Regions from separate parts of the Bacillus sp. FSL K6-3431 genome, predicted to be linked through region 1. Evidence: riboswitches for the same ligand, from Rfam matches in the RefSeq annotation. Region 1 holds a riboswitch; the other holds the start of a gene.
The links. A riboswitch is a leader RNA that binds a small molecule or an ion and turns the genes downstream of it on or off. The one in region 1 is predicted to bind lysine.
Positions count from the first base shown of each region.

Region 2: linked by a shared signal. The riboswitch ahead of MHB53_RS10110 (Na+/H+ antiporter NhaC family protein) and the one ahead of MHB53_RS24335 (aspartate kinase) in region 1 are both predicted to bind lysine.

Region 1 covers NZ_JBBOCT010000001.1:5,098,393-5,114,236, forward strand. Annotated here, with positions in the region: gene MHB53_RS24290 (endonuclease MutS2) at 1-1,867, shown strand, start outside; gene MHB53_RS24295 (DUF350 domain-containing protein) at 2,069-2,476, shown strand; gene MHB53_RS24300 (AMP-binding protein) at 2,783-4,480, shown strand; gene MHB53_RS24305 (TetR/AcrR family transcriptional regulator) at 4,621-5,205, shown strand; gene MHB53_RS24310 (enoyl-CoA hydratase) at 5,242-6,015, shown strand; gene MHB53_RS24315 (electron transfer flavoprotein subunit beta/FixA family protein) at 6,212-6,976, shown strand; gene MHB53_RS24320 (electron transfer flavoprotein subunit alpha/FixB family protein) at 7,242-8,222, shown strand; gene trxA (thioredoxin) at 8,345-8,659, shown strand; gene uvrC (excinuclease ABC subunit UvrC) at 8,856-10,628, shown strand; lysine riboswitch at 10,673-10,858, shown strand; gene MHB53_RS24335 (aspartate kinase) at 10,956-12,188, shown strand; gene MHB53_RS24340 (YslB family protein) at 12,333-12,794, opposite strand; gene MHB53_RS24345 (succinate dehydrogenase cytochrome b558 subunit) at 13,066-13,695, shown strand; gene sdhA (succinate dehydrogenase flavoprotein subunit) at 13,754-15,514, shown strand; gene sdhB (succinate dehydrogenase iron-sulfur subunit) at 15,517-15,844, shown strand, end outside.
Region 2 covers NZ_JBBOCT010000001.1:1,943,663-1,959,506, reverse strand. Annotated here, with positions in the region: gene MHB53_RS10160 (hypothetical protein) at 100-252, shown strand; gene sufC (Fe-S cluster assembly ATPase SufC) at 531-1,316, shown strand; gene sufD (Fe-S cluster assembly protein SufD) at 1,334-2,644, shown strand; gene MHB53_RS10145 (cysteine desulfurase) at 2,644-3,873, shown strand; gene sufU (Fe-S cluster assembly sulfur transfer protein SufU) at 3,863-4,294, shown strand; gene sufB (Fe-S cluster assembly protein SufB) at 4,317-5,714, shown strand; gene MHB53_RS10130 (DUF72 domain-containing protein) at 5,954-6,799, shown strand; gene MHB53_RS10125 (bifunctional metallophosphatase/5'-nucleotidase) at 6,895-8,268, shown strand; gene MHB53_RS10120 (YunC family protein) at 8,326-8,631, shown strand; gene yunB (sporulation protein YunB) at 8,746-9,507, shown strand; lysine riboswitch at 9,570-9,758, shown strand; gene MHB53_RS10110 (Na+/H+ antiporter NhaC family protein) at 9,861-11,429, shown strand; gene MHB53_RS10105 (M23 family metallopeptidase) at 11,917-12,876, opposite strand; gene MHB53_RS10100 (YhcN/YlaJ family sporulation lipoprotein) at 13,035-13,685, opposite strand; gene MHB53_RS10095 (YutD family protein) at 13,806-14,081, shown strand; gene MHB53_RS10090 (cytosolic protein) at 14,135-14,431, opposite strand; gene MHB53_RS10085 (DUF86 domain-containing protein) at 14,560-14,997, shown strand; gene MHB53_RS10080 (TIGR01457 family HAD-type hydrolase) at 15,030-15,794, shown strand.

The DNA.
Region 1 (15,844 bases):
TGAAGGTAGAATTAGAGAGAAATTAGAAAGTCTCACTCGATCTAGAAATGCCCAAAAAATGTTGTCGGATGCAATTGTGACAATTAGAAATGATCGTTATGTAATCCCAGTGAAACAGGAATATCGTTCACATTATAATGGTATTGTTCATGATCAATCCTCATCAGGCCAAACTCTATTTATTGAGCCGCAGGTAGTAGTTGAGCTAAACAATGAGCTGAAAGAACTGCAATTGAAAGAAAAACAAGAAATCGATCGGATATTGGCCGAACTTTCAGCGGAAGTGGCAATTGGATCAGAAGATTTACTAACCATTGTTTATACAATGGCGGAACTTGATTTTATGTTCACAAAAGCACGATATAGTAAGGAAATAAAAGGCTCAAGTCCTAAGATTAATCAAAATGGTGTAATACGTCTTAATAAGGCACGTCATCCACTGCTACCAATTGATGAGGTGGTAGCCAATGATGTCATACTAGGAACGGACTTTTCGACGATTGTTATTACTGGTCCAAATACAGGAGGAAAGACAATTGCGCTTAAAACAGTTGGTCTATGCACATTAATGGGGCAGGCAGGAATGCATATTCCAGCTATGGAAGATTCAGAAATTGCCGTATTTAAGGAAGTATTTGCTGATATTGGTGATGAACAATCAATCGAGCAAAGTTTAAGTACTTTTTCTTCCCATATGGTGAACATCGTTGATATTTTAAAACAGGTAGATCATGAAAGCCTAGTTTTATTTGATGAACTTGGATCAGGAACAGATCCGCAAGAAGGAGCGGCACTAGCAATTTCTATTCTTGATGATGTTTATCAGCGGGGAGCACGAATGATTGCAACTACCCATTATCCAGAACTAAAAGCGTATGGCTATAATCGTCCAGGGGTTACGAATGCAAGCGTCGAGTTTAATATCGAAACATTACGTCCTACGTACAAACTATTGATTGGGGTGCCTGGTCGAAGTAATGCTTTTGAAATTTCGCGAAGGCTTGGGCTTTCAGATAGTGTAATTACACATGCAAAATCAATGATTGATTCGGAAAGTAATGAAGTAGAGAAAATGATTGTTTCGTTAGAAGATAGCCGTCGTGAGGCGGAGCGAGATTACGAAGAAGCCCACGATTATCTAAAAAGCACAGAGAAGCTGCATCAGGAGTTACAACAACAAGTGATTGAGTTTGATGAACGTAAACAAGCCTTATATGAAAAAGCAGAAGAAAAAGCTGCCAAAATTATTGAAAAAGCAAAAGTCGAAGCAGAAGAAGTAATGAAAGAACTTCGACAAATGCGTTTCGAAAACGGTTCGCAAGTAAAAGAACATAAACTCATTGAGGCAAGACGTAGATTGAATACTGCTGTGCCAAATGGAGAAAAAGGTAAAACTACAGTAGCGAATAATAAGCAAAAACGTGAGTTTCAGCCAGGAGATGAAGTGAAAGTTACGACATTTGGACAAAAAGGACATCTCATTGAAAATCTCGGTGGCACGGATTGGCAAGTACAAATTGGTATTATGAAAATGAAAGTAAATGAAAAAGATTTAGAGTTTATCAAAGCGGAACAAAAGAAAGAAACAAAGCCACTTGCAACGATTAAAGGTAGAGATTACCATGTCAATTTAGAACTTGATCTTCGAGGCGAGCGTTTTGAAGCTGCTTTAAGTAGAGTAGAAAAATATATTGACGATGCGTTGTTAGCAAACTATCCACGTGTCTCGATTATACACGGCAAAGGAACAGGGGCGCTTCGAACGGGAGTCACAGAATATTTGAAACAACATCGGTCTGTCAAACGTATAAGATTGGGAGAAGCTGGTGAAGGCGGCAGTGGCGTGACAATAGTAGAATTTAAATAGTGTGCCCTTCCCCTTTAAGAGGATGTTCAAAAAGTCACCAAATGATAACCGGTGAATTTCTTCGTTGCTCGGTTTTTCCGGTTCTCACGTATGAAAAGCATACGCTCTGATCCTCAAAACCTTCTCGCCTCGAACTTCTTGTTTCTAATTTGGCACCTTTTTGATCACGTATTTTAATGGAAAAAAGGAGATGATAAAAACATGGACTCTTTTTGGGAAAATTCGTTTGTACAGACTGCGGGCTATTATAGTGTGACAGTGCTTTGTGTTGTGATGTTTTTATTTATTTTTGAAATTGTAACAAAATATAATAATTGGGATGAGATAAAAAAGGGGAATCTTTCCGTTGCTATGGCAACTGGTGGAAAAATATTTGGGATTTCGAATATCTTTAGGCATTCCATTCTTCATCATGATTCATTATTTGTTATGATTGGCTGGGGAGTATATGGTTTTTTTCTACTACTAACTGGTTACTTTATATTTGAATTTTTAACTCCAAAATTTAAAATTGATAAAGAAATAGAAAATGATAACCGCGCTGTCGGTTTTCTATCGATGGTCATATCAATAGGACTGTCGTATGTAATTGGCGCCGGAATAAACTAAGGAGGAAACTGTGGAGAAGCTTGCGAAAGTGCTATTTGTTGTTTGCGGTATTTTTATTCTTGTTGGAATTATCTATATCATACGTACTTAAAAGGCTGCTTTTTTGCAGTCTTTTTTCTTTACAGATAACTAAGAAATGTTGACTAACATCAATAGATCCTACTGTTCCAGCCGTACCTCGAAATCCAAGGCGTTTTGATTTCTGAATTAACTTAAAGAAAAAACTGATTTAAATTGTATGAAATATCCCGGTGTACTATAATATAAAGAGAAGTTGCAATTTTCTAATAAGAAATGGGGGATTGTATGGAAACGAAACCGTGGTTAAACCTCTATCCTGACGCTATATCGCCGACGTTGAATTATGAACATAAGCCAGTTCATTCATATTTAACGGAAGCAGCCGAAAAGTATCCTGATAAAGTAGCTGTGCATTTTATGGGCAAGGAACTAACTTTTAAGGAAGTGTATGAATGTGCGTTGAAGATGGCCAATTATTTACAGGATATTGGGATCAAAAAAGGCGATCGAGTTGCTATCATGCTACCGAATTGTCCACAGGCTGTGATCAGTTATTATGGGATTTTGTATGTAGGGGGAATCGTTGTTCAAACAAATCCACTCTATACGGAACGGGAACTGGAATATCAAATGAAAGATTCCGGCGCGGAAGCAATTATTGGACTCGATCTGTTATATCCTCGTATTTCTAAAACAATGAAAAATACTAATCTCAAAAACATCATTGTAACCGCTATCAAAGATTATTTACCATTTCCTAAAAATATGATCTATCCATTTATTCAGAAAAGGCAATCTGGAGTCGTTGTAAACGTCAAGCATGAAGGCAGCCAGCATTTATTTAAGAAAGTGATGGCAGAAGGAAAAGTAGAATCGCTACAAACAGAGTTTGACTTTGAAAATGATCTCGCCTTACTACAATATACAGGTGGTACAACTGGATACCCAAAAGGTGTCATGCTTACTCATAAAAACCTAGTTGCCAATGCAACAGCTTGTGATGCATGGCTATACAAGGCGAAAAAAGGAGAAGAAAAAATTCTTGGTGTTTTGCCGTTTTTCCATGTATATGGGATGACGACTGTTTTGATTTTAGCGATTATGCAAGGGTATAAAATGATCCTAGTACCAAAATTTGATGTAGAAACAACGTTAAAAGCAATTCATAAATTACGTCCTACTATATTCCCTGGAGCACCAACCATTTATATTGGACTCTTAAGTCATCCAGAGTTAAAAAAGTATGATCTTACTTCCGTAACATCCTGTCTAAGTGGTTCTGCCCCACTTCCATTCGAAGTTCAGCAAGGGTTTGAAAAGGTCACGGGTGGTAAGCTTGTTGAAGGTTATGGACTAACAGAATCTTCGCCAGTTACACATGCAAACTTTTTATGGGAAGAAAAGAGATCAAAAGGAAGTATTGGCGTACCTTGGCCAGATACAGATTCGATCATTATTTCAGCAGAAACGGGAGTAGCGGCAGTACCTGGGGAAATAGGTGAAATTGCGGTAAAAGGTCCGCAGATCATGAAAGGGTACTGGAATAGGCCAGAGGATACAGCTGCAACTTTTAAAGATGGTTGGTTGTTGACAGGTGACATGGGTTATATGGACGAAGAGGGATTCTTTTATATCGTCGATAGGAAGAAAGATATGATTATTGCTGGGGGATATAATATTTATCCGCGTGAAATAGAAGTGGTACTTTATGAACATCCTGCCATACAAGAAATGGTCGTAGCGGGAGTGCCAGATCCATACCGTGGTGAAACAGTTAAGGCATATATCGTACTTAAAGAAGGGGCAAGCGTAACGGAAGAAGAACTTGATGCATTTGCAAGAAAGTATTTGGCGGCCTATAAAGTGCCGAAAGTGTATGAATTCCGCGAAGAATTGCCAAAGACAGCAGTAGGTAAGATTTTAAGGCGTGTATTAATTGATGAAGAGAAAAAGAAAATGGCGGACGACAAGAAGCTCGGATAAATCTTTAGAGCCGAAATGGGCTCTATTCTTTTTAGCCGCCTTTGCTTGACAGACCAGCTATCCATGTTTTAATATGAAATCAATAATGAGTGATCATTCATTCAATATATTCATATTATTAAAGTAGTAGGTGAAGGTCGTTGAAAAGAAATAAACCAAAGTATAAGCAAATTATTGATGCAGCCGTGATCGTTATTGCTGAAAATGGTTATCATCAATCACAGGTTTCAAAAATAGCCAAACAAGCAGGGGTGGCTGATGGCACAATTTATCTGTATTTTGATAACAAAGAAGATATTTTAATATCCGTTTTTCGAGAGAAAATGGGAATGTTTGTGGAGAAAATCGAGGAAATGATAGCAGAGAAAAATACTGCTGCAGAAAAGTTATACGTAATGGTGGAAAGACATTTTCAAATTTTATCAGCAGATCATCATTTAGCAACTGTTACTCAATTAGAATTGCGACAATCCAATAAAGAATTACGACATAAAATTAATGAAGTCTTAAAAGAGTACTTACATTTAATTGATAAGATACTCGAATACGGCAAAGAAAATAATGAGTTTGCAGCAGATTTAGATATTCGACTTGGTAGACAAATGATTTTTGGAACGATGGATGAAACAGCGACTTCATGGGTAATGAATGAACAAAAATATGATTTGGTAGCTTTAGCTCCAGCGGTGTTTCATCTTATGCTAAGTGGCTGTGGATCAAAATAAATAATAATTGTATACCCAAAGCAGGAGGGGTTGTAAATGGCATTTTTAACAATTTCTAAAGAAGAGGATATCGCAATTCTTACGATTAATCGTCCTCCAGCTAATGCACTTTCTTCAGACATGATTCGTGGGATTTCACAAGTAATGGATGACTTAAAAAAAGATGATCAGGTTCGAGCCATTCTCATCCATGGAGAAGGACGTTTTTTCTCAGCAGGTGCTGATATAAAAGAATTTACGGAAATTAAAAGTGGTGAGGAATTTGCGGAATTAGCGGCACGGGGACAAAAGGCCTTTGAGAGAATTGAAAACTATCCAAAGCCTGTCATCGCTGCGATACATGGAGCTGCTTTAGGAGGTGGCCTTGAGTTGGCAATGGCTTGTCACATAAGACTTGTTAGTGAGGATGCTAAGCTCGGTTTGCCAGAATTACAGCTTGGTTTAATCCCGGGATTTGCAGGGACACAACGTTTACCTAGGCTTATAGGTGTAGCAAAAGCCGCAGAATTACTATTAACTAGCGAATCTATTACGGGAGTCGAAGCGGTACAGTATGGTCTTGCTAACCACGCCTATCCAGAAGATCAATTATTAAAAAAGGCAAAAGAAATGGTAAGGATAATCGCAAACAAAAGTCCTGCTTCAGTAAAAGCAGTTATTGAATTGCTCCAATATAGTAAAACCGATCAATTTAATGAAGGTGTCAAACAAGAAGCAGAGAAATTTGCAGTTGTCTTTGATTCTAATGATGGTAAAGAAGGAATCCAGGCATTTATAGAAAAAAGAAAGCCAATATTTACGGGGAAATAAAAATTAACAGTGCGTGTTCAAAAAGGAAGCCAAATTAGAAACAAGGAAACCGAGCAATAAAGTAATCCGCCGTTTATCATTTGGTGACTTTGAACATTCATTAGTTTCTGCTCCTAGCTACTCGGCCAGGTTGCACCAAACTAATTTTCTGGGGAATTCAAGCGCCTATACAATAGATTTTTGGGAGGTTAAATCGATGAATATCTTTGTAATTATGAAAAGGACATTTGATACCGAAGAAAAGATTTCTATCTCAAGCGGTTCAATTAACGAAGACGGTGCTGAATTTATTATTAACCCATATGATGAATATGCCATTGAGGAAGCGATTCGCGTGCGGGATGACCACGGCGGGGAAGTAACTGTACTTACGGTTGGTGAGGAAGAAGCTGAAAAGCAGTTACGAACTGCACTTGCGATGGGTGCTGATAAAGCAGTAATTATTAATATAGAAGATGTCGTGGAAGAATGTGATCAATATACGGTTGCAACGATTATCGGTGAATATTTAAAAGATAAAGCGGTAGATTTAATTCTTGCAGGCAATGTCGCTATTGACGGTGGATCAGGACAAGTCGGGCCTAGGGTAGCGGATATATTAGATATTAATTATATTACTACGATTACAAAGTTAAATATTTCAGGTGAAACAGTAACTGTTACGCGAGATGTTGAAGGAGATTCTGAAATTATTCATACAACGCTTCCATTGCTTGTAACGGCTCAACAGGGATTAAATGATCCTCGTTATCCATCGCTTCCAGGTATTATGAAAGCAAAGAAAAAGCCATTGAATGAATTGGAGCTAGATGATCTTGGTTTAGATGAAGATGATGTAGAAGCGAAAACAAAAACAATGGACATTTTCCTACCTCCTGCAAAAGAAGCCGGTAGAATTCTGGAAGGCGAGCTAGAAACACAAGTGAAGGAACTGGCAGGTTTGTTAACGAAAATAATTTAAGAGGATGTTCAAAAAGTTACCAAATGATAAACGGCGAATTTCTTCGTTGGCGGTTAGGTACTTCTACTAAAGAAAAGGAAACTCTGTTAAGGTAAGAGGAACCTCTGTTAAGATCGCTCACGTCCTGTGAGCAACACAAGTCAGCATATCGTGTGCAAGCCCGATCCTCAAAACCTTCTCGCGCCTCGAACTTCTTGTTTCTAATTTGGCACCTTTTTGAACACGTAATTTAACAAATTTTTTCGGAAGAATAGGAGGTAATAAAATGGGGAAAAAACTACTTGTATTGGGAGAATTGCGAGATGGAACATTAAGAAATGTCTCTTTTGAAGCAATTGCAGCGGGGAAAAAAATAGCTGGTGATGGAGAAGTGGTAGCTGTGTTGCTCGGTGACTCAGCACGAACAAACGCGGAAGAAATGATTCATTACGGAGCAGACCGCGTGATCATTGTAGAAAATGAAAAGTTGGGACATTATACTTCAGATGGATTCTCTCAAGCATTTTTAGCTGTCATAAAGCAAGAAAAACCTGATGGCATCGTATTTGGCCACACTGCACTCGGAAAGGATTTATCACCGAAAATTGCAAGTAAATTAAATAGTGGTTTAATATCGGATGTGACTTCGATCGAAGTAGATGGAGAAGAGTTAGTATTTATTAGACCGATATTTTCGGGAAAAGCTTTTGAAAAGAAAGCAATTTTAGCAGGTACCACTTTTATCACAATTAGGCCAAACAATATTGAACCGCTGCGAAAAGATGACTCAAGAAGCGGAGATGTGGCATCCATATCAGTTGATATCAAGGATTTACGAACAATTATTCAAGACATTGTAAGGAAGACTAGTGAAGGTGTGGATTTATCTGAAGCGAAAGTGATCATCGCTGGTGGGCGTGGCGTAAAAAGCGCAGAAGGTTTCGAGCCTCTTCAAGCACTAGCCGATGTACTCGGTGGCGCTGTTGGAGCATCACGTGGAGCTTGTGACGCAGATTATTGCGATTACTCATTACAAATAGGCCAAACTGGGAAGGTCGTCACGCCTGATCTATACATTGCATGTGGGATTTCCGGTGCCATTCAGCATATAGCAGGTATGTCTAACTCTAAAGTAATTGTGGCAATTAACAAGGATCCTGAAGCATCAATATTCACTGTTGCAGATTATGGGATTGTTGCTGATCTGTTCGAAGTTGTTCCTTTGTTAACGGAAGAATTTCGCAAAATCAAAGCCGCTTCGTCTTGAAAGATTAGACTGAGTATGTGCTATTAATAGGGTATATTAAAAATGAAGCAAATAATTAGCGTGTTTCCACACCTGATGATATACTGTCGTTAGCTTCAGATTGATATTTAGGAGGTAATTAAATGGCAATAATACATGCAACAGACCTAGACTTTGCTACTGAAATTGGCGAAGGTGTCGTATTAGTAGACTTTTGGGCTCCATGGTGTGGGCCTTGTAAAATGATTGCACCGGTTCTTGAAGAACTTGACGCTGAATTGGGCGAAAAAGCAAAAATTGTAAAAGTAGATGTTGACGATAACCAAGAAACAGCAGGTCAATATGGAATCATGAGTATTCCAACATTAGTTGTTTTTAAAGATGGTGAGCAAGTCGACAAAGCAGTTGGCTTTCAATCTAAAGATCAACTTGCAGAGTTACTGAATAAACATATGTAACAGAAGAATCTAAAATCCGGGCTAAATTGCCTGGATTTTTTTAAATAATAAAAGGATTAGATGATACAATAAAAAAGAATATGTCCATGTTTAGAATGGCACCGGCGCTTCAGGACGTGGTGAATTTTGCCAAGGTTCAATGTCCACATAGTCGCAAAACAAGCGTTTTCGCTTTTCTTATCAAGGGGATGAGGTTATGAATGAAAGAATCGGCCATAAATTAGAGATTTTGCCGGATCAACCAGGTTGTTATTTAATGAAAGATCGGCAGGGTACGATTATTTATGTTGGAAAGGCAAAAGTTTTAAAAAACCGGGTACGTTCTTATTTTACAGGTTCACATGATACAAAAACACAGAGACTTGTTAGTGAAATCGTTGATTTTGAATATATCGTTACATCTTCAGATATTGAAGCACTTATTTTAGAAATGAATTTGATTAAAAAGCATGATCCTAAATACAATATCATGCTCAAAGATGATAAAAGCTATCCATATATAAAGTTAACGAATGAACGTCATCCAAAACTAATTATTACACGTAAAGTAAAAAAAGATAAAGGTAAATATTTTGGCCCATATCCGAATGCGCATTCAGCAAATGAAACGAAAAAACTGCTTGATCGGCTGTATCCATTAAGGAAATGCCAGACACTACCAGATCGAGTTTGTTTATATTATCATCTGGGACAATGTCTAGCTCCATGTGTATATGAAGTGAAAACAGAAACATATAAAGAAATGACGGATGAAATTACTCGTTTTCTAAATGGTGGATACTCGACGATCAAAGTGGATTTGCAGAAAAAGATGCTGGAGGCTTCTGAAAATCTCGAGTTTGAAAGGGCATCAGAATATCGTGATCAAATATCTCATATAGAGGCAACGATGGAAAAACAGAAAATGATGACATCTGATTTTACAGATCGAGATGTTTTTGGATATGCGTTGGATAAAGGGTGGATGTGTGTCCAGGTATTTTTCATTCGACAGGGAAAATTAATTGAGCGAGAGGTGTCACTGTTTCCTGTTTATGGTGAAAAAGCGGAAGAGTTTCTCACATATCTAGGGCAATTTTATTCCATTCCAGAAAACTTTAAACCGAAAGAGATATTAATACCAGAAGCCGCTGACGAAATGTTAGCGGAACAATTATTACAAGTTAAAGTACTAAAACCAAAAAAGGGTCAAAAAAAAGAATTAGTTAAACTAGCGTGTAAAAATGCACAAATTTCTTTAGGTGAGAAATTCTCTCTTATTGAACGTGATGAAGAGCGAACTGTCCATGCAATCGATAAACTAGGAAATGCTATGGATATATACACTCCATATAGAATTGAGGCATTTGATAACTCGAATATTCAAGGATCCAATCCCGTTTCCGCCCTTGTCGTATTTATTAATGGGAAGCCAGAAAAAAAGGAATACCGAAAATACAAAATTAAAACAGTTAAAGGGCCTGACGATTATGAGTCAATGAGGGAAGTTGTAAGAAGAAGATATACAAGAGTGTTACGAGATAAACTCCCGCTTCCTGATTTGATACTGATTGATGGTGGGAAAGGTCAAATTGATACGGTAAAAGAAATTATCGAAGACGAGCTTGGCTTAGATATTCCTGTCGCCGGGTTAGCAAAAGATGATAAGCATCGTACATCACAGCTGCTATTTGGTAATCCGCTTGAAATTATTCCACTTGATCGTAATAGTCAGGAATTTTATTTATTACAAAGAATTCAAGATGAAGTCCATCGATTTGCAATTACCTTCCACAGGCAATTGCGAGGAAAGTCAGCATTTCAGTCAGCATTAGATGATATAGATGGTATTGGACCTGTTAGAAAGAAAAAGCTACTTCGCCATTTTGGTTCATTGAAAAAAATGAAAGAAGCTGAGGTAGAGGATTTTATAGAACTGGGCTTGCCAACTAAAATTGCGGAGGCACTAAAGGAAAACTTAGAACAATAAGTTGATAATTCTAAATCTAGATGCTATAATGATTGAAAATTAATAATAATGATAGAGGTGCAACCCTCAAGAGTAAAGATCCAGAGAAGTACGGGCTTCAATGAAGGATTTTGAAAGGGATGGTTTGCCGAAGTGGAGAAAAACCCTTACTATTTTCCGCTGGTCCTGGATTTAAGAAATGCAGGATTGTCAAAACAGTATATATACTGTTTTGGAGGGCTATCTCATGATGTTAGTGAATGAATTGAGTGTAATTATGCGATTCACAGGCAATGAGATTAACCTCTCATTGTCTTTTTTTATATCATTCAGAAAGTGGGCAGGATAATGGGAACAATTGTTATCAAGTTTGGTGGTTCATCGCTTAGTACCACAGATAAAATTAAACAAGCGGCGGAGCGAATTGCAAATTATAAGAAAAGTGGAAAAGAAGTGGTAGTGGTTGTTTCAGCAATGGGGAAAACAACAGACCAACTGCTACATCTTGCAGGGCAGATTACTGATAACCCGGCCAATAGAGAAATGGACATGCTTTTAACTACTGGAGAGCAGGTTTCTATTTCGCTTTTATCTATGGCTCTTACGGAAATGGGAATGCCTGCGGTATCTTTCACTGGTTGGCAGGCTGGAATTGTGACAGAACAAGTTCATTCCAATGCAAGAATTGTGGATGTGAAAATAAAGCCTATCGAAGAAAAGTTAGCAGAAGGTAAAATAGTTGTTGCTGCAGGATTTCAAGGCGTGACAGAAGATGGAGAGATTACAACGCTGGGTAGAGGTGGATCAGATACAACTGCTGTTGCTCTAGCAGCTGCTTTAGGTGCTGAACGTTGTCTTATTTGTACAGATGTGACAGGAGTGTATACATCTGACCCGCGCTATGTATCCCAGGCTCGTAAATTATCCGTTGTCTCATATGATGAAATGCTAGAACTCGCTAATTTAGGAGCTGGCGTTTTACATCCGCGTGCAGTTGAATTTGCAAAAAATTACAATCTAGTGCTTGAAGTACGTTCAAGCACAGAAGATGAAGATGGAACCGTAATTAAGGAGGAAGTATCCATGGAAAATAATTTAATCGTTCGAGGTGTTGCTTTTGAGAAAGATATTACAAGACTGACTATTTTTGGTTTGAAAGATGAAATAACAGGCTTGTCTTCGATCTTTTCAGTATTGGCTAAAAATGCAATAGACGTAGATATTATTATTCAAAGTCAAATAGATGGAAATAAAACAAATTTATCTTTTTCAATTAAAAATAAAGATCGCCAAGCTACTGTCGATATTCTTGAAAGTCAAAAAGAGACTCTTGGATTTGAAAGTATTGAATATGAAGCAGGTCTGGCGAAAGTGTCGATCGTTGGTTCGGGTATGGTCTCTAATCCTGGTGTTGCTGCTCATATGTTCCAAGTATTAGCAGATGAAAATATCCAAATTAAAATGGTTAGTACATCGGAGATTAAAGTATCAGCAGTAGTAGAAGAAGATAAAATGACTTCTGCAGCGCAAACATTACATGAAGCGTTCGATCTTGGTGCGGTAGTGGAAGAAGTAAAATAAAGCTCAAATGTAAAAGAGGTTGTCTCGAATAAAAATTTGAGACAACCTCTTTTGGTTAATTGTTACAACAGTGGAAATATAATTAATTATGGTATAGTCCCGCTAACATGTACAGATACCGGCTACCTCTCGAACACGCACACCTTATTCAATCGGATCTTTTGGGTCCCATCTAACTGTAAAGATAACTATATTTTGCTTTTTAACTATCTCTTCATAGGCTTCGGTCATCACTTGTTTTTGGATTTGTACCTGTTGAGCGATAAAGCCTGCTTCAAGACGAAATGATGGATCGGTTAACATTTGTAATCTTCTTTGCACGATATCGCCACTAAGTTCAAACTTCATTTCGTTTTTACTTTCGCTACTCAGGCGTAATTGTCCCCAGCCAGCATCTTGAAAAAAAGATTCACTTTCTTCTTTAGAAAGAACAGGAAACTTACGTGCCAAATGTTTTCCTGACCAATATGTAATTTCAGGAGTGTCTTTGCCCAATAAATCAGGAATAAGAATATCCCGAAGTAATTCATAGCCAAATATCGGTACAGTATAGCTTTCATCTATATCATTTTGCGTTGCAACTTTTTTTTCTATGGAAGATTTCAATTAATTCCCCTCTTTCTTTATGCACCTATTATATACAAAAATCAGGGCGAAAAGAAAAAAAAGTGATAAATATTCCACCTGAAAAGTTTTCAGAATGTAATTAAAACAATAATAAAATATGTAAACGTTGCCTTGACGCTTCTGATAGTGAGGAGTAGAATAGATATGTCACATAATTGATGAAAAATACTTTATGCAGTTTTGGTATTTAAGTGGTTTTCACTCTATACTGACTGCCGCATAGAGGTTGAACAATTAAGGGGGGGAAATTGTGGCAGGGAAAAATGAATTTTATTGGCGCAGATTGCACTCATTATTGGGTGTTATTCCGGTGGGCCTTTTTGTAGTGCAGCACTTAATCATTAATCACTTTGCTACGCAGGGTGAAGAAGCATTTAATAATGCTTCGGCATTTATGGGAAATCTTCCTTTTGTAATTTTCCTTGAATTTGCAGTAATATACATACCAATTTTGTTTCATGGAATTCTTGGAATTTATATCGCGTTCACTGCAAAAAACAATCCAGTCAAGCTAAGTTACTTTCGAAATTGGATGTTTACCATCCAACGTTATACAGGCGTGCTTTTATTGGCATTCATTGCATGGCATGTATGGGAAACTCGTATTCAAAAGGCATTCTTTGGTGTAGAAGTTAATTTTAAAATGATGGAAGATATTTTATCAAACCCGTTAGTATTGATCTTATATTTAATCGGTATTCTATCTGCTACATTCCATCTATCAAATGGTCTTTGGTCATTCCTAGTTAGATGGGGAATTACGCAATCACCTAAATCACAACGTATTTCATCTTGGGTAATGGTTGGAGTATTTGTCATCATTTCAATTATTGGTGTCCGTGCGGCATTTGCATTCGTATACCCAGATCTATTCTTCTAATATTGATATAATTTGAACAAATGATAGTACATCGGTAAAAAAAGGAGTGAATCACACGATGAGCAAAGGTAAAATCATCGTGGTCGGCGGTGGATTAGCCGGCTTGATGGCTACAATAAAAATCGCAGAAGAAGGTAAACAAGTTGACCTTTTTTCATTAGTACCTGTGAAACGATCCCATTCTGTCTGTGCGCAGGGCGGAATTAACGGAGCTGTAAATACAAAGGGTGAAGGAGACTCTCCTTCCATCCATTTTGACGATACAGTATACGGTGGAGACTTTTTAGCAAACCAACCACCAGTTAAAGCAATGTGCGATGCTGCACCAGGAATTATTAACTTGCTAGACCGTATGGGTGTTATGTTTAACAGAACACCTGAAGGATTGCTAGATTTCCGTCGTTTCGGTGGAACACAGCATCACAGAACGGCATATGCAGGTGCAACCACAGGACAGCAACTTTTATATGCACTTGATGAGCAAGTACGTCGCCATGAAGTTGCAGGTCTTGTTAGTAAATATGAGGGATGGGAATTCCTTGGTATTATCAAAGATGATGAAGGTAATTGTCGTGGAATTGTTGCACAAAATTTAACGTCTATGGAAATTAAATCGTTCCCTGCAGACGCCGTTATTATGGCATCAGGTGGACCAGGTATTATTTTTGGGAAATCAACAAATTCAGTTATCAATACAGGTGCAGCTGCATCCATCGTATATCAACAAGGTGCAGCGTATGCAAACGGAGAGTTTATCCAAATCCATCCAACGGCCATTCCTGGAGATGATAAACTTCGCTTAATGAGTGAATCTGCACGTGGTGAAGGTGGACGAGTTTGGACTTATAAAGACGGAAAACCATGGTATTTCCTTGAGGAAAAATATCCAGCATATGGTAACCTTGTACCTCGTGACATTGCAACACGGGAAATTTTTGATGTTTGTGTCAATATGAAGCTTGGTATTAACGGAGAAAACATGGTATATCTTGATCTATCTCATAAAGATCCACATGAGCTTGACGTGAAACTTGGTGGTATCATCGAAATCTATGAGAAATTTACAGGTGATGACCCGCGTAAAGTTCCAATGAAGATTTTCCCTGCGGTCCATTATTCAATGGGTGGTTTGTGGGTTGATTTTGATCAACATACGAGTATTCCAGGACTGTTTGCCGCTGGAGAATGTGATTATTCACAACATGGGGCGAATCGCTTAGGTGCTAACTCACTACTTTCAGCTATTTATGGCGGAATGGTCGCTGGACCTGAAGCTGTTAAATATATTGATGGTCTTGAGATAAGTGCAGATGCCTTACCATCTTCATTGTTTGACGATGCAGCTAAAAAAGAACAAGAAAAATGGGCAGACATCATGTCACTTGATGGTACCGAAAATGCGTATGTTCTTCACAAAGAATTAGGCGAATGGATGACAAACAATGTAACTGTTGTTCGTTATAATGATAAATTGCAACAAACAGACGATAAAATTGTTGAGTTAATAGAGCGCTATAAAAATATTAACATTAATGATACAGCTAACTGGAGTAACCAAGGGGCTACGTTCACTAGACAATTATGGCATATGCTTCAATTAGCGCGTGTCATCACTATCGGTGCTTTAAATCGTAATGAGAGTCGTGGAGCTCACTACAAGCCAGATTATCCTGAGCGAAATGATGAAGAATTCTTGAAAACAACGATGGCGACATATAATCCGGTTACGAATTCTCCAGAATTCAGTTATGAAGATGTGGATGTATCCCTTATTAAGCCTCGTAAACGCGACTATTCTAAACAGAAAGAGGAGAAATAAGGATGAGTGAAAATAAAAAAGTTACCTTTATCATAACTCGTCAAGATAACCCTGAATCACAGCCATATGATGAATCATTCACACTAGACTATCGTCCGAACATGAATGTAATTTCGGCTTTAATGGAAATTCGTCGTAACCCGATCAATGCAGAAGGGAAAAAGACTACTCCGGTTAATTGGGATATGAACTGTCTTGAGGAAGTATGTGGAGCGTGTTCGATGAACATAAATGGAAAACCACGTCAATCTTGCACAGCGCTTGTCGATAAACTAGAACAGCCTATTCGCCTTGCACCGATGGCTACATTCCCTGTTGTGCGTGATCTTG
Region 2 (15,844 bases), 3.2 Mb from region 1:
TGAAAAATATAAATTGCTTCACAAACTGGGACTGCTGGTCTCCAAAAATGAAAGGATTGGTTTTTTATTAATACCCTGCAATTGCAGTACACAAGTGGAATGGAAAAAGCTATGCACGGTGCGCATGGTCTAGGTTATGAAACTTACAAGCAAGAGCATGGATTGAGAATGAAAGTTGAACAAAGGCGCGATGAAGAGCATCAAGAATGTCAGAGGCTTGTGTCTAGCATTGAAAAAAAGCTTCATACTTGATCACCCATTAATATATATTTATGAGCAAAAGACCGGAGTGAATTACTCTTGGTCTTTTGTTCTTCTATAAAGTGTTTGTTCAAAAATGCAAATGCACCCGTTTATGATTTGGTAATTTATCGAAACATCTTTTATAAAGAAAATGGAAATAAGGTATATCTTGTTCCCACTCATTCCTAGTTGATAATAATTTTAATATGGTATAAGATAATAATGAGAATAAATTGAGAATGAACTCATCAAAATAAGAAAATGACTTTCTATATAACGGAGGTATGATCATGGCTTCAACATTAACTATCAAAGATCTGCATGTGGAGATCGAAGGAAAAGAGATATTAAAAGGTGTAAACCTTGAAATAAAAGGTGGAGAAATTCACGCAGTAATGGGACCAAACGGAACGGGTAAATCTACTTTGTCCGCTGCAATTATGGGACATCCTAATTATGAGGTAACACAAGGTTCAATTATGCTCGACGGTGAAGACGTACTGGAAATGGCCGTTGATGAGCGTGCACGCGCAGGTCTATTTCTTGCTATGCAGTATCCAAGTGAAATTACCGGCGTAACAAATGCCGAGTTCTTGCGTTCGTCTATCAATGCACGACGTGATAAAGGAAAAGAAATTTCCTTAATGAAATTTATCCGTGAGATGGATAATAAAATGGAATTACTGGAAATGGACCCGGATATGGCTCAACGTTATTTAAATGAAGGATTCTCAGGTGGGGAAAAGAAACGTAACGAGATTTTACAGCTTCTTTTACTTGAACCTAAAATTGCAATCCTTGACGAAATTGACTCAGGTCTTGATATTGACGCATTGAAAGTCGTATCTAAAGGTATTAATGAAATGCGTTCAAGTGATTTCGGTTGCTTGATCATTACCCACTATCAACGCCTACTTAATTACATCACTCCTGACCAAGTACATGTCATGATGCAAGGACGTGTTGTTAAATCCGGTGGTCCGGAATTGGCGCAACGTCTAGAAGCTGAAGGATATGATTGGATCAAAACGGAACTTGGCATTGAAGATGAAACAGTCGGCCAAGAAGCATAAGAGTTAGGAGGATGGAAATGACAATTGATACGAAAATAACAATAGATCAGGAGTACGTCCGCGCTTTTTCATCAGAAAAAGGCGAGCCTAGCTGGCTTACAGAGCTTAGAGTACAAGCTCTAGCTAAAATGGATGAACTATCTATGCCCAAACCAGATAAAACCAGAATTGCAAATTGGAATTTTACAGAATTTACGAAGCATCAAGCACAAGGATCTGTATTCCAATCACTTGCTGATTTACCAGAAGCGGCAAAAGCTGCTGTTAATATAGATGAGACAAATCAAAACTTATTTATCCAACATAATCAAACTACTGCATACTTATCACTAAATGACGAATTAAAGCAGCAAGGTGTTATTTATACAGATATCAACACAGCAGCTAAAGAGCATGGTGAATTAGTGCAAAAATACTTCATGACTGATGCAGTAAAAGTCGATGAACATAAACTTACTGCTTATCATGCAGCATTAATGAACGGCGGTGTATTCCTATATATTCCGAAAAACGTTGAGGTAAAAGAGCCGATTCAAGCGGTTTATATTTTGGATGACAAAGATGCAGCAACATTCAATCATGTGATTATTGTAGCTGATGATAATAGCTCGGTTACTTTTGTAGAAAACTATATTTCCACAGAAGAAGAAGTAAATGGTGTTGTTAATATCATTTCTGAAGTGATTGCAAAGAATAACGCAAAAATCACGTATGGTGCAGTTGATACACTTGCAAAAGGATCAACAGTTTATGTAAATCGCCGTGGTGTCACTGGTCGCGATGCTCGGGTTGATTGGGCACTTGGTATGATGAATGACGGAAATACAATTTTTGAAAATGTAACAAACCTGATTGGTGATGGTTCTAACAGTGATGCAAAAACAGTTGTTGTTGGCACGGGGAAGCAGACGCAAAACTTTACGACAAGCATTGTTCATTATGGGAAAAATACAGAAGGTTTCATTCTTAAGCATGGCGTGATGAAGGATCAAGCCTCTTCCATCTTTAATGGAATTGGTAAGATTGAAAAAGGTGCATCAGGAGCAAATGCTGAACAGGAATCGAGAGTATTAATGCTTAGTGAAAAAGCACGTGGAGATGCGAATCCGATTCTTCTAATTGATGAAGACGATGTAATGGCAGGTCATGCTGCATCTGTTGGCCGTGTAGATCCGCTACAACTCTACTACTTGATGAGTCGAGGCGTTACACAGTTAGAAGCAGAACGTCTAGTTATCCATGGCTTCCTTGCGCCTGTTGTAGACAAATTACCAATTGAAGCAGTAAGACGCCAACTAGTCGATGTCATCGAAAGGAAAGTGCGATAATGAATGTAGCTGAGGTCCGTAAACTATTTCCTATTCTTGACCAGGAAGTAAACGGACATCCGCTTGTTTATCTGGACAGCGCAGCGACCTCTCAAAAGCCTGTACAGGTAATCGAAGCAATCGATGCATATTATAGAGAATATAACTCTAATGTGCATAGAGGTGTCCATACACTTGGTACAAGAGCTACTGATAAGTATGAAGGTGCGCGTGAAAAAGTCCGAAAGTTTATTAACGCAGCTTTCATTGAAGAAATTATCTTTACACGTGGTACAACGACAGCTTTAAATACGGTGGCTGCGAGCTACGGCAGAGCTAACCTTAGCGAAGGTGATGAAATTGTCATCTCTTATATGGAACATCATAGTAATATTATTCCTTGGCAACAACTTGCTAGACAAACAGGGGCAATTCTAAAATATTTGCCTCTTAAAGCTGATGGAACAATTGCACTTGAAGATGCCCGAGCTATAATTACTACTAATACAAAAATAGTTTCGATCATGCAGGTTTCCAATGTGCTTGGTGTCATTAATCCGATTAAAGAAATAGCTGCCATTGCCCATGAACATGGAGCTGTGATGGTTGTTGACGGTGCTCAAAGTGCTCCTCATATGAATGTTGATGTGCGTGATCTTGATTGTGATTTCTTTGCTTTTTCCGGCCATAAAATGTGTGGTCCAACAGGAATTGGCGTCCTTTATGGAAAGAAAGCACTTCTTGAAAACATGGAGCCAATCGAGTTTGGCGGAGAAATGATTGATTTTGTTGGATTGCAAGAATCAACATGGAAAGAACTTCCGTGGAAATTTGAAGCTGGTACGCCGATTATTGCCGGTGCAATTGGCCTCGGTGCAGCTATCGACTTTTTAACTGATATTGGTCCAGAACATATTTTAGAACATGAACACAAGCTTGCTGCTTATGCGCTAGAAAAGATGTCTGCCGTTGACGGAATGACTATTTATGGTCCGCAATCTGCCGAACAGCGTGCAGGTGTTATCACATTTAATATAGAAGAAGTCCATCCTCATGATTTAGCGACAGTGCTTGATACAGAAGGAATTGCTGTAAGAGCTGGTCACCATTGTGCACAACCACTGATGAAATGGTTGGATGTTTCTGCAACAGCTAGGGCAAGCTTTTATTTATATAACACGGAACAAGACATTGACAGGCTTGTAGCTGGGCTTGTTAAAACAAAGGAGTATTTCACGAATGTCTTTTAATAACCTTGATAACCTCTACCGACAAGTAATCATGGATCATTATAAAAACCCGCGAAACAAAGGCAGCTTAGAAGACGGCAGCTTGATAGTCGATATGAATAACCCGACATGTGGAGATCGGATCCATCTGACAATGAAGGTCGAGGACGGAAAAGTGACGGATGCAAAATTTGACGGCGAAGGATGCTCGATATCTATGGCATCGGCATCAATGATGACACAAACAATCATTGGCCAGGATGTGGAATCAGCTAATAAGCTTTCGCAAATTTTCTCTCATATGATCCAGGGAAAAGACTATGCTGAAGATATTGACTTAGGTGATATCGAAGCACTTCAAGGCGTTTCGAAATTTCCAGCTCGCATTAAATGCGCAACACTTGCATGGAAAGCGATGGAAAAGGGTTTGAATGAACAATAATATGTGAATGGAGGAATGACATATGGCTAAAAAAGCACCTCAAATTGGGGATTACAAATACGGTTTTAGTGATAAAGACGTTTCCGTGTTCCGTTCAGAGCGCGGATTGACACGCGAAATTGTTGAAGAAATTTCAAAAATCAAAGATGAGCCTCAATGGATGCTCGATTTCCGGCTTAAATCACTTGAGCAATTTTATAAAATGCCAATGCCACAATGGGGTGGAGATTTAAATTCACTCAATTTTGATGAAATTAGATACTATGTAAAACCATCCGAACAAACAGAAAGAAGTTGGGATGAAGTACCTGAAGAAATCAAGCAAACATTTGATAAATTAGGAATTCCAGAAGCAGAGCAAAAATACCTTGCAGGTGTTTCTGCGCAGTATGAATCAGAAGTTGTTTACCACAACATGAAAGAAGATCTTGAGAACATGGGAATTGTTTTTAAGGACACAGATTCAGCGCTTAAAGAAAATGAAGATATTTTCCGTGAACACTGGGCGACAGTTATACCGCCTTCTGATAATAAATTTTCAGCACTAAACTCTGCAGTTTGGTCAGGTGGATCATTCATTTACGTGCCACCCGGCATAAAGGTAGATACGCCATTACAAGCATATTTCCGGATCAACTCTGAAAATATGGGACAGTTTGAGCGTACGTTGATCATTGTTGATGAAGGGGCATCTGTTCACTACGTTGAAGGGTGTACTGCGCCGGTTTATACAACAAACTCATTGCATAGTGCCGTTGTTGAAATCATTATCAAAAAGGATGCATATTGCCGTTATACAACGATTCAGAACTGGGCAAACAACGTATACAATCTCGTTACAAAACGTGCAGTTTGTGAAGAACGCGCGACAATGGAATGGATTGACGGTAACATCGGTTCTAAATTAACGATGAAATACCCAGCTGTTTTGCTAAAAGGTGAAGGAGCACGCGGCATGACATTGTCGATTGCTTTAGCTGGAAAAGGCCAGCATCAAGATGCAGGAGCAAAAATGATGCACTTGGCGCCGAATACATCTTCTACAATCGTTTCAAAATCAATGTCACAGCATGGTGGAAAAGTGACATATCGCGGAATCGTTCACTTTGGACGTAAAGCGCATGGTGCTCGTTCTAATATTGAATGTGACACGATGATCCTAGATGATAAATCAACATCAGATACAATTCCATACAATGAAATATTGAATGACAATATTTCACTTGAGCATGAAGCAAAAGTATCTAAAGTTTCCGAAGAACAGCTCTTCTACCTAATGAGCCGTGGAATCCCTGAGTTAGAAGCGATTGAAATGATCGTTATGGGCTTCATCGAGCCATTTACAAAAGAACTACCAATGGAATATGCCGTAGAAATGAACCGTCTTATTAAATTCGAAATGGAAGGTTCTATCGGTTAATATCACATCTAAACCCGTCCGGCGATAATTGCCTGACGGGTTTTTGTTTGTAACAAGCGCTAGTTGAAGAGCCTCATGGGGTTTATCAAACCTCCATGGTGGCAGTAGAATATCATTATGGCCTATAGAAATAAATAGAAGTGCTTATTCATGGAAATAAATACTAATATTTACAATGACACGTATTCCATTGTTTAAACTGAAAACCTAATATAAGTACTTAAAAGTAGGTGAATAACATGATTTATATTGGCGTAACCGGTTGGGGAGATCATGAATCGCTCTATGGAAATCGAACTGTCACTCGTGATAAACTACAAGAATACGGGGCTCATTTTCCTACAGTTGAAGTAGATACTTCCTTCTATGCCATTCAACCTGAAAAAAATGTAATAAAGTGGATTAAAGACACTCCGCCGGAATTTCACTTTGTCGTAAAGGCCTATCAAGGAATGACAGGACACCAGCGGAGTGAGATTCCTTATTCTACAAAGGAAGAAATGTTTTCAGCATTTAATCAATCGTTAGATCCATATATAAAGAGCGGAAAGTTAGCAATGGTGCTGTTCCAATTTCCTCCGTGGTTCGATTGTACAAAGGAAAATGTGAGCTATTTACGTTATTGTCGAGAGAAGATGGGCGATATTCCGCTTGCATTAGAATTTCGTAACCAGACATGGTTTTATCCCCGTTACAAATCAAGTACATTAAGATTTATGGAGGAAGAGAACTGGATTCATAGTATTTGTGACGAACCACAGGCTGGGATAGGTTCAGTTCCAACGGTATTAACTCCTACAAATAAAACAAAAACGCTTGTCCGCATGCACGGCCGCAATATAGCGGCATGGATGAAGCCTAACGGAAAAAATTGGCGTGAAGTTCGCTATTTATATCGGTATAATAAGGTGGAGCTCCTTGAATGGAAAGAGAACTTGCTTAAAATCCAAAAAGAAACAGAAGATATTTTTGTTATGTTCAATAATAACTCTGGCGGAGATGCAGCGAATAATGCAAAACAACTAATTGATTTACTGGGTATAGAGTACGATGGCCTTGCTGCAAAACAGCTCAATTTATTTTAGATGCATCCGAGCAAAATAAAGTAGGGTATTTATTCAGTCTTAGTAAAAAACTGTACAGTTAATTAGAATTGTTGATACCGATAGGAAGTGTATAAATGAAAGAGAAGGAAGTAATTCATATATACCATACAAATGATCTTCATAGCCATTTTGAAAACTGGCCAAGAATAGCTGACTATTTAAAAGAGCGAAAAGCTCATCATGAAGCAATGGGGGAAGATGTTTTCATTTTTGACATTGGAGATTTTGCTGATCGGTGGCATCCGTTTACAGAAGCGACTATGGGAAAAGGTAATGTGGGGTTGTTGAATGATGTAGGATATACAGCTGTAACGATTGGTAATAATGAAGGAATCACGTTGCCACACAATGCTTTAGATGAATTATACAATGCTTCGAACTTTGATGTAATTGTAGCAAATTTATATTATCTGAATAGGGAGAGGCCAGACTGGGTTTTACCCTATCAAATATATGAAACAAAACAAGGTACAAGAATTGGTGTCACAGCAATAACCGCTTATTATCGGAAATTATATGAGCAGCTTGGCTGGGATCTATCAGAACCATTGACGGAATTAGATATTCAATTGAACAAATTGAAAGAGAAGACGGATATCATTATTTTATTATCACATTTGGGCATTTATGATGACGAGAAAATAGCAGAACTTCATCCAAACATCGATTTAATATTAGGCGGGCATACACATCATATTTTACATATGGGGAAACAAATAAATCGCACGACACTTGCTGCAGCTGGAAAATATGGGCAATATGTAGGCTATGTTAAGGTGGAGGAAAAACAAAGGACAAACGTAAAAGTGAAAGCAAGTCTCATTAAAACATCCAACCTGCCACCATCTAATAATGAAGAAAATAAAATACAATCATACGCTCAGATCGGTAAAGAACAATTAAATACAGAAGTTGCTGTAATTCCTGAAACATTGGCTTTTGATTGGACAATTCCATCGCCAACTCCGCAGATTTTATGTGAAGCGATACACGAGTGGTGTAATGCTGATTGTACGCTCATCAACTCAGGACTTGTTTTAGCGCCCTTAAAAAAAGGGGAAATAACAAAATATGACCTACACCAAATGCTTCCACATCCGATCAATCCGTGTACCGTTGAACTGACAGGTGCGGAGCTTAAAGAAATTCTATTGCATGCAGAGAGTGATCATTGGCCATCGTTAGAAGTAAAAGGTCTTGGTTTTCGTGGAAGTGTAATGGGTAAATTTATTTATTATGGAATTGAAATAAATCGTAGCAAGCTTGAAGTGGAAATTGCGGGAAAACCACTGGATCCTGAAAGGATTTATAAGCTTGGTACAATTGATATGTTTACATTTGGAAAGTTTTTTCCAGAAATGCAACGTTCGGAAATGAAGCAATATTATATGCCAGAGTTCCTTCGTGATGTAATGGAATGGAAATTGAAAAAACTTTATGGATCATAATCAGTAAACTATTGATTCCAATATTCATACATATGAATATTGGAAGGAGTGAATAAGATGGTTTCAGTTGTTCCGATTAACATCGGTGGGTTCACCTTTATTGCCACTTCAGTAAGCTTGCCAAAGACGACATTGCTTACTGTATCTAATGATAATGGATATATAATGTGTGGTGCATTAGATGTGGGATTGCTTAATCGTTTACTTGCGGATCGTGAGATTATCGCGGGAAGAGCATTGGGAGTTAGGACGATAGATCAGTTATTGGAAGCACCTTTGGAATCAGTTACAAAGGCAGCTGAAAAGTTGGGGATTAAGGTTGGTATGAAAGGAAAAGATGCATTGCTTAAAATGGTAAATTAAATGAACATTATGTACTTTAATCGTGGAAACAGTAATAAGTCTAGATAGATGTTTCACTTTGTAGCGCTAAATCCCCTCTTATCAGCATATATTAGCTGTTAAGGGGGGATTTTATTGGCAGTATTTCGCGCTCGAAGGACACGGCGCGGGCCTTTGCCGTTCCGTTATGTCTTATTGCTATCATTGGTATTTTTTATATTCTCTACGGCCGCAGGGCTGTGGATCGTAAATAAAGGTATTAAGCCGACATTGGTCAGGTATGCCGAATCACAGACGAGAAAAATCGCGCCAATGGTGATCAATAATGCTGTAAAGGAAGTTGTCCCAAATGTGAAGGATATAAAAGAAGTAACGGAAACAGTACCGAATGGTGCGGGAGGAACATCGACGAATTTTGATACTGTTATTATCTCACGGATTAAGTCAGATATCGAAACCCTTGTGCAAGCTAACTTAAAGGAAGCGGAAAGGGGAAATCTACAAGCGTTGGAAGCTGAAGCGAATATAGAAATAGACATGGATAAAACTGCCGAAGATGATGGGATTGTATATTCCGTTCCACTTGGGCAAGCAACGAATAATGTGTTACTTGGAAATCTGGGACCACGAATTCCAATCAAATTTACGGCGATCGGAGATGTACAAACGAATATAGATTATGATATGGAACCGTATGGAATTAATAGTGCTTTTATTGTAGTATCTATACAAATCGTGGTACATGTGCAAATTATTATTCCTTTTGAATCAACAATGACGAAGGTGACGCAAAGTATTCCAATCGCAATTGGAGTCTTGGAAGGAGCGGTTCCACAATTTTATAATGGAAGTGGTAATACTGGACCATCCATCCAAATGCCAACTAAACCGGAGTAAATTGCTAGTATGCTGGAAAAATGTTATATTAGAATTATAAATGAATCAAACCTTATCAAATCGGATGGGGTAGAGGTGCAAAATAAATCAGTAAGCTGCGTGAGGATGACAACTATGATCATAGCTGAAAGGTTCTTTTGCCGAAGCGAGAATGTATGTCAATACGTGATCGTTGGTGTTGCTCTAAATAAGAGTACCACTCTCATTATTTGATTTTGTTAAACGAATCAAAATGGGGAGCTACAGATCACGATGGAGTACCTGTACATTACAAGAGTAATGGTAGATCTCTATCATTGCTCTTTTTGTGTGTTTAAATCTGTCTGCGGCTCCTCTAAACAATAGGAGGAAAAATGGAGAATTCAATTTTTTCATTACTTCCGCCACTTTTGGCGATTGTAATGGTCATCATAACAAAAAGAGTTTTACTCTCCCTAGGAACAGGGATTATAACATCAGCCTTGCTTTTGGAAAAGGGAAGTCCTATTAGTGCTGTATCCACATTATGGAAAACAATTAAAGGGATTTTTATTGAAAATGGTAGTTTGAACACATGGAATATTTATATTGTTTTATTTTTATTTATTTTAGGAGCAATTACAACGCTTATTAATATTGCAGGTGGAAGCCGAGCTTTTGGAGAATGGGCGATGACAAAGGTAAAAAGTAGGGCTGGAGCACAAGTATTAGCTGCAGTGTTTGGGATTATCATTTTTATCGATGATTATTTTAATGCTTTAGCAGTTGGTCAGGTTGCGCGTCCAATAACGGATCGTCATCGTGTATCACGAGCAAAGCTTGCTTATATTATTGACTCAACTTCCGCGCCAGTCTGTGTTGTAGCACCTATTTCAAGCTGGGGCGCGTTTATTATTGGGATTATTGGTACTGTGTTTGTTACCCACAACATTACCGACATTTCACCATTGTCTGCCTTTCTTCAAATGATTCCAATGAATTTATACGTATGGACAGCATTAGCACTTGTTTTTATTATCGCGATTCGAAATATTGATTTTGGCAGCATGAAGGTACATGAGGAACGGACAATAGCCACAGGTACCCCATACGACCCAGACAAAGCGATTCCAGGTGAAGTGAAAGAAAACCTGCCTGTCAGTGAAAAGGGAGCAGTGGGGGATTTACTGTGGCCGATTGCGGCACTTTTTATTGGAACGGTTGGCGCTATCATTTGGAGCGGGTTAAAAGAAACAGAAGGTAAAGCATCTATTATGGATATATTCGCTAATGCCGATGTCTCTGCGGCGCTTTTATATGGTGGGTTATTCGGTTTAGTTGTAACTATCGCTTTATTTTTCCGTCAACAAATAAAACATAAATCTTTGGAATCAAAATATATTGTTACTGGTTTAAAGGTAGGTGTCCAATCAATGGTGCCTGCTGTGCTTATTTTACTTTTCGCATGGGCAATTAGTTCCCTCATTGATGAGTTAGGGACAGGTATATATTTGGCTAGCCTTGTTGAAAAATCTCAATTAAATCCAATATTTCTACCAGTAGTTTTATTTTTCGGTGCAGGATTAATGGCCTTTTCTACAGGAACATCTTGGGGGGCATTTGGTATTTTATTACCGATTGCAGGACAAATAATTGCTGTCACTGATATATCATTATTATTGCCTGCAATGGCTGCTGTGCTAGCCGGTTCTGTGTTTGGCGACCATTGTTCACCAATATCAGATACAACGATTCTTTCTTCGACAGGTGCAGGTTGTAATCATATGGATCATGTACTTACACAACTTCCATATGCCGTAACTGCTGCAGTGATTTCGGGGATTGGCTATGTAGTACTGGGAATGTCGGGCAGCACTGTATTTGGTCTGCTAACAATCATACTGCTGTTAGTAATTTTTACAGCAGTGATGGAAAAAAATAAAAAGAAACAACTTGAAATGTAAAGTGAAATGTCAACAAAATGATATGTATTGAAAAAAAGGAGGGGTGTCCAAAAAGTCATATAATGGCTTTTTAGGAGCCCCTCTTTATCCTCATCACGAAAAAGGCACGACCTGGTCATTGGACGCACTTCGATTGCCCCTCCCTGCAAAAAAGCAGGACTAAGGTAAATCGAACGTCTCCCGATTGCCCTCCCTGCGAAAAAAGCAGGACCAAGGTAAATCGAATGTCTACCGATTGCCCCTCCTAGCGAAAAAAGCAGGACTAAGGTAAATCGAACGCCTCCCGATTGCCCCTCCTAGCGAAAAAAGCAGGACTAAGGTAAATTGAACATCTACCGATTTCCGCTCACTGCGAAAAAGGCACTCCCAAGGTCAATTGAACGCCCCCACTCCAATCAACTTACACTTTTTTTTAATCAGAGCAAGATGAAAAATTAGTAGAAAGCCGTTTTACCGATTTTCATACTTATCGGACAGCTCCTTCTATCTAATTTTTACTACGTTCCCAGTTTTTTAAATGTGGGTAAGGATCAAAAGACCATTCATTGATTCCGTTGTCTTTATACATACCGAAGTGAAGATGTGGCGGGAATTTACCAGATGTGCCTGGTGGACCATAGCCAGAGCTTCCAACGCTTCCGATTACTGTACCAGGCTCTACAGTATCTCCAATGTTTATATCTTTAGCATAACCATTTAAGTGAGCGTAGTAATGGTACGTATTGTTTATATCACGGATGCCGATGCGCCAACCTCCAAATTTATTCCACCCTTTTAATTCAACGACTCCATAAGCAACAGCGTAAACGGGCGTGCCATAACTAGCGAAAATATCCGTGCCTTCATGGATTCTTCGGCCACCCCAGCCTCTTCCAGCTCCCCACGTATTATTATACGAATAATGATGAGATTTCGGGATGGGAAAGGCTTTTTCGATTAAATCGATCCGATTGAATGTCTTAAATAACTTTACATTTGTCATAATCGCGTTGACCGTTTTATCTCGTTGATAATAATCCCATAACGCAATCCGAAATGATTGATCATTCACCCCGTATTGGGAAATATATGTTGCAAGTGTATAAAGTAAATCTTCATCATTATCTTTATTCGCTTTCCCGTCCCCATCTCCGTCCTGTCCTTTGCCGCCAAATAGTCCAATTGAAAGTAAATTTTCGTCTTGTGGATTAGGATTTGTAGGACCTACCCATTGTTCTGGAGTTATATAATAACCAGTAAATCCATCAGGTTTTGGCAAATCATTGCGTACATGGCGAATACTTCGCTCAAATTGATCGATAGCGGCTATATAATACCAAGGAATTTGTGACGTAGCTTCTGTCTTTTTATATAAAGTGATCCTTTTCTCCAATATTTCAGCGTCTGTTAATGATACTGCATTAACTTGCCATGGAAAAAATAAGAACAGGAGTAAAGCTAGCAACAATTTGTGCACAGAAAATTCACCTCTTTTCGGCCACTATATGAAAGGTAACATCGGCGTTGACACATAGGCGGGGGAGTACTATTAGCTACTTGATCCTACGCTTTTTATTTGTCGCCGATGTTCCCAAACCTGTAGCCACTGTCTTATCTGAGTCCTGATTAAGGACGCTTTTGATTTCGATCGAATTGTTGCTGGTAATTAGTTTTTTCTAATTCAGGATTGATCTGATCGGCTGTTTCGCCATTTGCATTTTCACCGTTACCTAATGTTCTTCCTTGAGGAGAACGTTCAAGCATTAATTTTACTGTTTTTCTAACTGTATTGTCTTTATCGCTAATGGTGGATGTCATTGATGCGATATTTCTGACATCTTGTGATAATGCTGGATCATCTGTTACGTATACATGGTACCAGCGTGGAACTACACTTGCTGCCGTTTTTTTTACTTGGTCTGCTGTTTCAAAACGAATGTCTTTCCCATCGTCATTAATTAGATAGGAAACTAATACTTCTTGATCAGTTACAAGCACATTGACATCTTCGACATTATTTAGTCTAACAGCCATTTTACTTATAGTGTCGGCTGTGTCTTCTCTATCTATTGGCCTTATTCCTATTTTGTTATCAGTATCATTTTGTGTAGAGTTTTTTACTTGGCGAACAAATCCAAATTGATCATTATGATATAATTCATTATGATCTTCTACATCTTTCGTATTTTTAGTAAGATCTCTTTTATCATCAGTTGTGCCACATGCGCTTAATAATGCTACAATCATACACAATATGACAACCCATCTTATTTTCATGGATGGACACCTCCCTCTGTACATAGGGTGCACAAGAAAATTAATTTTCTACTTAGAAAATGTTGGTTGATAGGCTATAATTTATATTAGGAAGAAAGAAAAGAAGTGGGTGAAGGAAAAATGATGGTAATTAATAATCAACAGTATGAATTGGTTAATGAGTTCCGTGACGGATTTAACGAAGAAGCCATTCGTGAAAGATACAGCGATATATTATCGAAATATGATTATATTGTTGGTGACTGGGGATATGGTCAATTACGTTTAAAAGGTTTTTTTTCGGACCAAAATCAAAAAGCTTCATTCGATACAAAAATAGGCACTTTAACAGAATATCTGTATGAGTATTGTAACTTTGGATGTGCTTACTTCGTTATGAAGAAAGTGGAAAAATGATTTTAAAACGAATGAATACTGTAGGCTGGAGATGATCATCTCCAGTCTACACTTCAACTATTTTGATATGGTGGCTCAATTTCTTCGTCTGGATTATCATGTGTAGGATGAGCTCCAGGGAAATTTCTAGGTTTGTTCTCGTGCATAGATTTAAATTCATAGTTGTAAGCACTGTATGACCGTTGTCCTTCTTCCCAAGGAGTAGATTTGTTCTCAACAGGTGTATTTTCACCTTTTGTTGCCCCGTATCCTCCTTCAGGAAATTCTTCAGGAATAATATAATTCCTATCAGTTTCAACATTGGACATATCCGTGTAGTGGATTTCTTTATTTTTATCATGCTTATTCATTTTGGTTAACCACCTTTTAAAGGTAGATTGTCCCTTTATGATGAAAAGCATTCGGAAAATACCTATAAAGCCATATATCATTTTTTTTGGTAAGATAGAAGAGATAGATCCAAATGGAGGTAGGACATATGTATTTTGTTGATCGCGATAAAATTGAGGAAATATTAATTTATATGGAGAAACAGCTTGAGCTCATTAAAAATAATAAAACATGGGATTCAGAATTGGAGAAATTAGCGCTAGAACGTTTAGCTACGACGTTAATTGAGGCTGTACTTGATACTGGAAATGCAATGATAGATGGTTTCATCATGCGTGACCCAGGCAGTTATGAAGATATCGTGGATATTCTTATGGATGAAAAAGTGATAAATGCCGAATTAGAATCTGTTTTGAAGGCAATAATTTCCTACAGGAAGATGCTTGTGCAGCAATATACCAATGTAGAACATCAGGTTTTATTAGATGTTTTGACGACCAAAATGAATATGCTTGAGCAATTCCCAACATGTATCCGTACATATTTAGTGAATGAACTCGGACCAGTTTCTGCATTCAGAAACTGATTAGTTTTTTTTTTGAAATTAGGGGGAACCAAGTGAAAAAGTATAAAGGATATTTAATTGATCTTGATGGGACGATGTATAGAGGATCTGAAGCTATTAAGGGAGCAATCGCTTTTGTTCGTAAGCTTGATGATAATCATATTCCATATTTGTATGTGACAAATAATTCTTCTAAAACAGCTGAACAAGTTGTAGATCATTTAAGTGGCTTTAGTATTGAAGCCACTGCTAGTCATATCATTACTACAGCGATGGCTACTGCGACTTATATCGCGGATACGATCCCAGATCCACGTGTTTTTATGATTGGGGAAGAGGGACTTAAAGAGGCATTACTCGAAAAAAATATAATAATTACTAATGATCAACCAAATGTAGTAGTTGTTGGGATTGACAGGGAAATTAATTATGAGAAATTAACAAAAGCTTGTCTTGCAGTTAGGGAAGGGGCAAAATTTATTTCTACGAATGGAGATATAGCCTTGCCAACAGAAAGAGGGTTAATGCCGGGGAATGGCGCTATCACATCTGTTATTTCTGTATCGACAGAAACTATGCCAACATTCATTGGCAAACCATATTCAATTATTATGGAACAAGCACTTGTGCAATTAGGAATGCGAAAAGAAGAGACCCTGATGGTTGGTGATAATTACGATACCGATATAATGGCGGGAATTGGAATTAGTATGGATACATTACTTGTGCATACGGGAGTAACAATGAAAGAGCATCTAGAAAATAAGGATGTTCAGCCAACGTATACACTTCAGTCATTGGAAGATTGGCATATCTAGAAACAGGCCTAAATGATACTAGGCCTGTTTCTTTGTTGAACGTTGTTCTT